Regions from separate parts of the Alteromonas sp. ABH4_457 genome, predicted to be linked through region 2. Evidence: predicted binding sites of a transcription regulator. Region 2 holds the regulator's gene; each other region holds the start of a gene.
What was found. Region 2 encodes FNR, which switches genes on or off when oxygen is low (the NO sensors DNR and NnrR bind a similar motif). Its sites were predicted from a motif close to TTGATCTAGATCAA; they were not measured.
Positions count from the first base shown of each region.

Region 1: the regulator FNR is predicted to act here: its motif matches at 1,258-1,271, upstream of clpB (ATP-dependent chaperone ClpB).
Region 3: the regulator FNR is predicted to act here: its motif matches at 1,043-1,056, upstream of ccmA (cytochrome c biogenesis heme-transporting ATPase CcmA).
Region 4: the regulator FNR is predicted to act here: its motif matches at 990-1,003, upstream of ccoG (cytochrome c oxidase accessory protein CcoG).

Region 1 is NZ_JBSWXN010000001.1:733,508-735,712, forward strand. It holds gene rluD (23S rRNA pseudouridine(1911/1915/1917) synthase RluD) at 1-456, shown strand, start outside; gene pgeF (peptidoglycan editing factor PgeF) at 457-1,200, shown strand; gene clpB (ATP-dependent chaperone ClpB) at 1,370-2,205, shown strand, end outside.
Region 2 is NZ_JBSWXN010000006.1:444,457-446,661, reverse strand. It holds gene ccoS (cbb3-type cytochrome oxidase assembly protein CcoS) at 1-16, shown strand, start outside; gene ACXAGR_RS17375 (sulfite exporter TauE/SafE family protein) at 9-677, shown strand; gene fnr (fumarate/nitrate reduction transcriptional regulator Fnr) at 699-1,442, shown strand; gene uspE (universal stress protein UspE) at 1,546-2,205, shown strand, end outside.
Region 3 is NZ_JBSWXN010000005.1:124,563-126,767, reverse strand. It holds gene ccmB (heme exporter protein CcmB) at 1-326, opposite strand, end outside; gene ccmA (cytochrome c biogenesis heme-transporting ATPase CcmA) at 323-988, opposite strand; gene ACXAGR_RS13290 (flagellar hook-length control protein FliK) at 1,130-2,205, shown strand, end outside.
Region 4 is NZ_JBSWXN010000008.1:207,750-209,954, forward strand. It holds gene ccoG (cytochrome c oxidase accessory protein CcoG) at 1-920, opposite strand, end outside; gene ACXAGR_RS20855 (hypothetical protein) at 1,186-1,551, shown strand; gene ACXAGR_RS20860 (DUF3016 domain-containing protein) at 1,772-2,205, shown strand, end outside.

The DNA.
Region 1 (2,205 bases), on a different contig from region 2:
CTGGCATACGGCACTATGGTTGCCGGTGGCATCGTCGATGCGCCTATCGGTCGTCATGCAACTAAGCGCACACTCATGGCCGTTCGTGAAACCGGTAAGCCGGCAGTCACTCACTATCGGGTTATCGAAAAGTTCCGTGCACATACGCACTTGCGCCTGAAACTGGAAACTGGCCGTACACACCAGATCCGCGTGCACATGGCACACCTCAAGCACCCGCTGGTGGGTGATACTGCCTATGGCGGCAGAACCCGGCTGCCAAAAGGCGCCACAGAGGAGTGTGTTGAAGCACTACGTGCTTTCCCCCGCCAGGCCTTGCATGCTGCGCAATTGTCTCTGTTCCACCCTGAAACCGATGAATGGATGACCTGGCAGGCGCCGCTACCTGATGACATGGTGCAACTGATCGCCACTGTGCGTGAAGACACCAAAATCAAAGGTATGGATGACGTATAAGTGATACCCCTGATCCAACCGGCATGGCCTGTGCCGGACAATGTGTTTGCTTATACCAGTTGCCGCAACGGCGGACTCAGCAGCGGGAACTACGCCGGTTTAAATACCGGTGCCCACGTGGGGGACGATCCGCAATTAGTGGCCGGTAACCGTGCGTTATTGCCCGGCCATGCCTCCATTGTCTGGTTGGATCAGGTGCATGGAGAACACTGCGTTACTTTCGGTGCAGACGTGACCGGCCCTTTACCGGCGTCGCCTTTACAGGCCGATGCTTGTATCAGCAGGACCCCGGCACGCACCTGTGCCATTATGACAGCAGACTGCGTGCCGGTTCTTCTGTGTAATCTTGCCGGTACGGAAGTGGCTGCAATTCACGCAGGCTGGCAGGGACTGGAAAAGGAGATTATCGGACACACCGTCAGCGCGATGAAATCATCTGCGGATAATCTAATGGGCTGGATCGGACCGGCTATCAGTCAACCTTGCTATGAAGTTCCCCGTTCTCTGGCCGGGCGTTTTGCCCGTTACCCTGAAGCGATTGGGAAAATAGACGGCAGCGATAAATGTTTGCTTGATTTACCACTGATTGCACTTAAACAATTGAACGATGCCGGCATAAAAAACGTGACGCAATCGGGTCTCTGTACCTATTCCGATCCCCGCCAATTTTATTCACACCGTCGGGCAACGCATGAAGGCAGGGGGCAAACCGGCCGCATCGTGTCTGTCATAGGTTTGCGTTAAGCCTTTTCAATCAGTCACCCGGTATCATGTGTTTTGTGAGCCGGGCAGATCCCAACATTGATGTTAATCAACAAATTAACCTGGTCTTGAGTTATTTTTTAATCAGATAACTTGAATCACAGCAGATTAATACCCATAAAATTAGCAACGTTATTGCAGGGGATTTTTCATGCGATTAGATAGATTTACCAGTAAATTTCAATTAGCGATTTCCGACGCACAGTCTCTGGCACTGGGTCGGGATCATCAGTTTATTGAGCCCGTGCACCTGATGACAGCCATGCTGAATCAACAGGGCGGCTCTGTACGTCCGTTACTCGATCAAGCCCACGTAAATGTGAATGCATTACGCTCTTCTCTGGCTGAAGCGATCGAGCGGCTTCCACGGGTTGACGGCATCGGTGGCGATGTACAGTTAAGCAAGGACAGCGGAATTTTGCTGAACCTGTGCGACAAGATCGCCCAGCAGCGCAAAGATGAATACATCACATCTGAAATTTTTGTGCTGGCAGCGCTTCAGGACAAAGGCAAATTAGGTGATTTGCTGAAAAGCCTGAATGTGACAAAGGATCAAATCGAAACGGCCATTGATAAAATGCGTGGCGGTCAGAAAGTGACAGATCCTAACGCTGAAGATGTGCGTCAGGCGCTGGAAAAATACACCACTGATCTGACCGAACGGGCAGAACAGGGCAAGCTGGACCCGGTGATAGGCCGTGATGATGAAATCCGCCGCACCGTGCAGGTATTGCAACGCCGGACCAAGAATAACCCGGTGTTAATTGGTGAACCCGGTGTAGGTAAAACCGCCATTGTTGAAGGACTTGCCCAGCGTATTATTAATGGTGAAGTACCGGAAGGGCTTAAGGATAAGCGGGTACTGTCCCTCGACATGGGCGCGTTAGTGGCCGGTGCGAAGTACCGTGGTGAATTTGAAGAACGGCTGAAAGCGGTACTCAATGAACTGGCCAAAGAAGAAGGCCGTGTCATTCTGTTCATTGATGA
Region 2 (2,205 bases):
AAAACTCAATGAGTGATCTGTCGTTTTTTTCTGCCTTGCTGGTCGGGCTGGGCGGAGGCGTTCATTGTGTGGGAATGTGCGGCGGCGTATCGCTGGCACTGTCTGCCGCCACGCCGGCAGACTCATCGCCTTTACCCTATGCGCTTAGCTACAACTTTGGTCGTATATTCAGCTACATACTTGCCGGCGCTGTTACCGGCGGCATCGGGCAGATAGCAAAAGAAGCTGTACCGGTGACCGGCCCTGTACTCGCCGTCATCAGTGGCATTATGCTGATTGCCATGGCCTGCTATCTGGGTAACTGGTGGCGTGGCCTGACCGCTGTTGAAGCCCTCGGCAGTAAACTCTGGCAGAGAATTCAGCCGCTGTCGAAACGGTTTTTACCTTTCAGGTCTCCTACCAGCGCCTTTCCCTATGGTATGATTTGGGGATGGTTGCCCTGTGGACTGGTTTATTCCACCCTGACATGGGCACTGGCTTCAGGGACGGCAATATCCGGTGCTGTAATCATGGCCGGTTTTGGTTTAGGAACGCTACCGGCGTTGCTGGCTGTCCGGGCTGGTGCAGACTGGCTTTCCTCAGGTTTCAGACAACCCGTAGTTCGTCAAATCATTGCTTTGAGTTTGCTGTTGTACGCATTATTGCTGTTGTGGCGGGCTTTAAGTACTATACATTAGAATTATCGCAAACAGCGGAAAGTGAGCATGCAAAAACGTTCGGATTTTTCTATACACTGCCAGAATTGCAGTTTCAGTCATTTGTGTCTGCCCGTGGCCCTCAATAAAACTGAGATTGAGTCACTGGATGACATTATTGAACGCAAAAAGCCTTTGCATAAACACGACACCCTGGTAGAAGCCGGCGATAAATTTACCTCTCTGTACGCTGTGCGAGCAGGTTCATTTAAATCTTTTGTCACCGATAAAGAAGGTGAAGAGCAAATTATCAGTTTCCACTTCCCGGGCGATATTATCGGTTTTGACGGTTTACGTGACGACACACACCAAAGCTATACGCAAGCGCTGGAAACTGCCATGGTGTGTGAACTTCCCTATTCCACCCTTGAAAAAATGTCTGAGCAATTCCCGAAATTGCGCCATCAGATCATGCGTTTTATGAGTGCTGAAATTAAGCAGGATCACGAAATGATGATGCTGCTGAATAAACGGACGGCAGAAGAACGTCTGATTTATTTTATCGCCCATCTGTCCGGTCGCTTCGAAGAACGGGGTTTTTCTCACCGTCAGTTCAATCTGAGTATGACCCGCAACGAAATCGGTAATTATCTCGGATTAACGGTAGAAACGATCAGCCGCTTGCTGACCCGCTTCCAGAAAGAAGGCATTATCAAAGTAGACGGGAAGCTCATTACTGTTCTGGATTTTGCGGCTATGGATAAAAAGCTGCACTCTATGGACATTCCTACTCTTTGCGTGGATTAATATCCCGTTGAAATATTGATCTGAAACAAGGTCTCTCCTGCTGTAAGTCTTATACTAAAGATGAAGGCAGTATTTATTGTCTGCATCAATAAGGAGAGACGCCATGATCACTTGCAAACGTATTCTCGCCGTCGTTCAGGCCGACAACCCTGAACAACCTGCCCTTTCAAGAGCCATCGAAATTGCCCGTAAAACCGGTGCAGAAGTACACGCACTGCTTGTTGTATACGACTTTTCTTATGACATGACAACTATGCTCACCCGCAGTGAGCGTGAAGCCATGCGTGATGCAGTAACCAAAGACCGCATTGTCTGGGCAGAAAAAAACCTGACCCGCTACGATGATTATGATGTAAAGGTTGCTGTTGAGTGGAGTGATAAACGTTACGAAGCCATTACCCGCTACACCATTAACCGTCAGGTTGACCTGGTCGTTAAAGCTACCCGCAAACACGATGATTTTGCATCAGTGCTCTTTACACCAACAGACTGGCACTTACTGAGAAAATGTCCGGCTCCGGTTTTACTTGTCAAAGCCCATGCCTGGCCTGAACACGGTAATATTGTTGCAGCAGTCAATGTGGGTACAGAAGACAAAGAACATGCACAACTGAATGACAAGTTGACCGGTATCGCAAAGGATTATGCAGAGTTACTGAGCGGTCAGGTACATCTGGTTAATGCCTATCCTTCTGCCCCACTGAATATCGCCATTGAGATCCCCGATTTCAATCCTGAGACGTATCATAACGCTGTGCGCAAT
Region 3 (2,205 bases), on a different contig from region 2:
GGAATGAAAGTCACCAGCCAGTGGCAAAGTACCTTTAGGGCGGCGACGGCATAGTAGGGCTGTCCGGATAATTGTAACTGTTCCAGTGAACCATCTGCGAAATCGTCCCGGAATAACCGCTCCATCCCGAGCAATGAGGACAATATTGCGGCTATCCAGATAACGCCCGGTCCTATCCGTTGCAGGGTTTCAGGGCCGGGTCCTATTCCCAGCGGAAACAATGTCACTACCATTAATAAGAACATAAGCGGCTGTACCAGCTCGGCCTTCTGACGAAATGCCAGTGCCAGGTCCCGTTTAAAAACCCCCTGATACAGGCCGCTCAAAACCGGTACTCCAAATCAAATGTCTGATACCCGCCCGCACGATGGCTCAGTGTCTGGTGTGAGGTAGTCAACACAGCACCGCCAGTGCTTACATGTTCACACATTTTATCTTCCAGTTGGGCAACGCCACGGGTATCCAGTGCGGTAAAAGGCTCATCGAGGATCCACACGTCTGCCTGCTTCAACCATAATCTTGCCAAAGCGGCACGGCGAAGTTGCCCTGCAGACAGTGTGCGGCAGGGTACATCTTCCATACCCACCAGCCCCACCAGAGCCAGCACGTCATAAAGATTGTCTTCGTTAAAGCTGACTTTATGCTGCGCACACCAGAATTGAAGGTTTTCGAAAGGCGACAAGATGCCGTTTATGCCGGCTTTGTGTCCTATATAGATGAGGCTGGTGAACCAGTCTTCGCCCAATGGTTTCCCCTGCCAGAGAAGGGAGCCGCTTTGAGGCTGACTTAATCCACTGAGGATACGCAACAAACTGGTTTTCCCGGCACCGTTAGGCCCACGCAAATAAATCAGCTGCCCTGGCAGGAGCTGAAAAGACAGATCTTCGAACAGTACTCTGTCCCGTTTAATGCACGTTAGTTTGCTGGCAACCAGTCCCGACAAACCGCTATCCTCTTTAACATATCTTTGTATATTCCGGTCTGGCATTCTAGCATAGGCAAAACGGAACACATCACGCCCATTGGCGTATTAAACTTTTTTATGACTTAGTTCAAACTGAAGGACCATTGACAACAGTGAAATGCACAAAATGCTTGAATTTTTCAATTAGTTGCCGATAAATCTGACATGAACTTGCAGATTGCTCAACTGTTTTCGGCGAATGCCACTGCCGCACCGGTTAATGCCGACGCAGGAGCATTGCGTTCAGACACCTTGCAGCAGCTGCCTGCAGTAGCCATAACCCGTTTACCCGGTCCGCTTATTCAGTTAACCGGGAACGCCCTCCCTCAGGAGGGACTTGTCGTAAAAGATCCCGGTCTCAGCACATCTCAGCCGCAGGTTTCCCTGGCCAGAACATCAGTCAGTCAGATGACGTTATTTGAACTTCTGCCTGTGAAGCACAGTGCAGTGCTGACACAGGCTGACACACAAAGACTGGTTACAGCACTGGCAGAAGGGCTGGCACAGTCGCAGCAACTCAGCCTTGTCAAAAATAATCCGGCCTTATCTCTGGGTGCCATAGTTGAGCAGGCGTCCCCCAAACAACTGACACTCAGGTTACAGTTACCCGGCGCACCAGTGATTAAACTGGATTTACCGGCAACCCAACACGGTGCCACTGAGGCCGGCGATAAATTTTCGTTAAAAATAACGCCTTCAACTGACAACAGGCAGTCAGGATGGCAAATTACCTTAACGCCACAAGGGAAAGGCTCTGCCCAGCCTGCTCAAAGTGTGAATGTACCGGCATCGGCGCCGGTAGTAAAACTGGCTCTGGCAAAAGCGCTGGTCAGTGAAGGGCTCAGCATTGAGGGGAAATTGCAGGGGGCTCTGCAACGTTCATTGCATTTACCCGATGGACCATCAGGCAGTATGGGAAGAGAAACATTACAAACCCTGAATGTCAGCATGCGCGGAACGCAACTATCAGCGACGGGCACCCAAACACGCCCCCTTGCTATGGTCAATTTGCCACCTGCTTTAGCGACATCTGCAAGCAATACTCTGCAGGCTCTTCCGCCGGTCCCGCTTAAACTGGCAGACATTGCAAGCCGGAAAGGGTTGCCGGTATTGCATATCCAACCGCCACCGGATCTGGCGGCTCCGGTAGCCGGTCAGCAAATATCAGGCGCGACATCTAATAATATAAAAGATGTCCATTCTGCAGGGCCGCTGAACCTGCCGCCCGAACAGCTTAGCCG
Region 4 (2,205 bases), on a different contig from region 2:
ACGCAGGCGCCGCAGTTAATGCATTCGTATTGCAGACCGTTACGGATATCGATACCGGTGGGACACACCTGCACACACAAGTTGCAGTCTATGCAGTCTCCCAACTGTTTTGTCGCCAGATCTTCATGACTGAGTTTGCGGGGGCGGGGTCCGCGTTTTTCACCACGGTTGTAATTGTATGACACGGTGAAGGTGTCTTTATCAAACATGGCAGACTGGAAACGGGCATACGGACACATGTGGGTGCACATGATTTCACGCATCCATCCGGCATTACCATAGGTGCAGAAGGTAAAAAACAGAATGGAAAATACTGACCAGAAGCCGGCATTGAAGGTGAAAAAATCGATAAATAACTGTCCGATTGGCGTGAAGTATCCCACAAACGTCAGTGAGGTCAGCAGGGCGATGGCAATCCACGCGCTGTGCTTGAGTGTTTTGCGCCAGAACTTGTCGAAGTCCATGGCCCTTTCATCCAGCTTGATACGCTTATTACGGGGACCTTCAATTTTCTCTTCGCACCAGATATACATGTAGACCCAGGTAGTTTGCGGGCACATAAAACCACACCACACACGGCCTGCAAATGTGGTAACAAAAAACAGGGCGAAAGCACCGACGATAAATATGTACGCTAGCAGGGTAAGGTCCTGAGGCCATAAAGTCAGACCGAAGATGGTAAACCGCTGCTCCATGATATCGAGAAGAATGGCCTGATGGCCGTCATAGCGGATCCAGGGGATCACGGCGAATAAACCCAGGAAGATAAAACCGAACAGGCGGCGGAACGTTTCGATGGGGCCCTTCACCGCGCGCACATAAATCTGACTGCGTGCAGACTGACGCTTATGACTTACGCCGCCGGCGGGCTGGTGTACTTTTACCGTGGATACTTGTTTTACCTGAATTTGTTCGCTCATTAGGCAACCTTGACTGGCACAGGTGTGTAGTGTACTGCGGGCAGTATAACAAGTGTATGTCCGCCACACTTAATATAGATCAAATAAACCCTTTCTGTGCATACTACTCAGGCTTATAAAACCTCATAAATAAGTATGAAAACAAATCTGTTGCACTTGACGTTAAGCGGTTAAATTATCTACAGGGCTAATTGTCACCAATGATTTATTACCGGGCGGGGAACAGGCCGGGGTAGTCAGAAAACAACAGGAAAAAGTAAAGCAGATGTGGCGTAGTTTTGTGGTAGTTTCAGAGATTGTAGTACTGGTCTTTGTGCTTCGGTTACCCTTCGTCCAGTACATGTTCAAAGATGCACAGGATGTGGTCGGCCAGTGGTATGCCTATGTGGCTACCTGGCAGGACAGAAATGAACTCGCTGAGCTTCACACAATCAGTGCAGCACAACGGGGCCAGCTTCGTCCCTTCCAGCAGGAATACGTGGACGGCATCATGGCGAGCCGCCACAGTGTGCAAATCTTCCATAAGAAATTCTGTGGTACAGACAACATCAATCCTTATATCCACGGTGCGCAACTGGCGCAGTTTTGCCACTCAATAGAGACCACCGGCCTGCTGGCGATGGACTACTGAACGCGGTTCAGCTTCCATTCATCTTTTCATGCTTTAATAATGGTGATTTAGCGGAACAATCTGCTTAATCACTGCTCTAACAAAGTGTCTGCTTATTGTCTCCGTGCGGGATTTCGCATGAGAGGCGCGGTAAATCCACTCAAAGCAGGCACCGGATAACCGGAGAATGTTTTCGCCGCCCGCGGGCAACGCGGCCGAAATTATCGGGGAGATGCAAAGCATGAACACATTGATTAGAACTGCACTGGTTTCTCTGACCGCCGGCAGTTTATTGCTGTCTGTACAGGCATGGTCTGCCACCACAGAAATTACCTGGGAAAAGCCGGAGAAGTACACTGATGTGCGTCCTGCTAATGAAAGCCGGGTGAAATTCCGCGAACGCACATTTAAAGCGCTGGACGAATACTTCGCCAAACTGGCAGAGAAGCTGCCTGAAAAAGACAAGCTTGCGATCACGGTGACAAATCTGGATCTTGCCGGCCAGGTGTGGCCAAGCAGTTTTGTCTTTGGCAACGCCACCGGCACCGATGTTCGCATTGTGAAACGGGTGGACATTCCGCGTATTAAATTCAGCTACACCCTCACTAACGAAGCGGGCAAAGTCGTTAAGAGTGCAGATGTTGATTTAAAGGATATGGGATTTTTAGATAACCC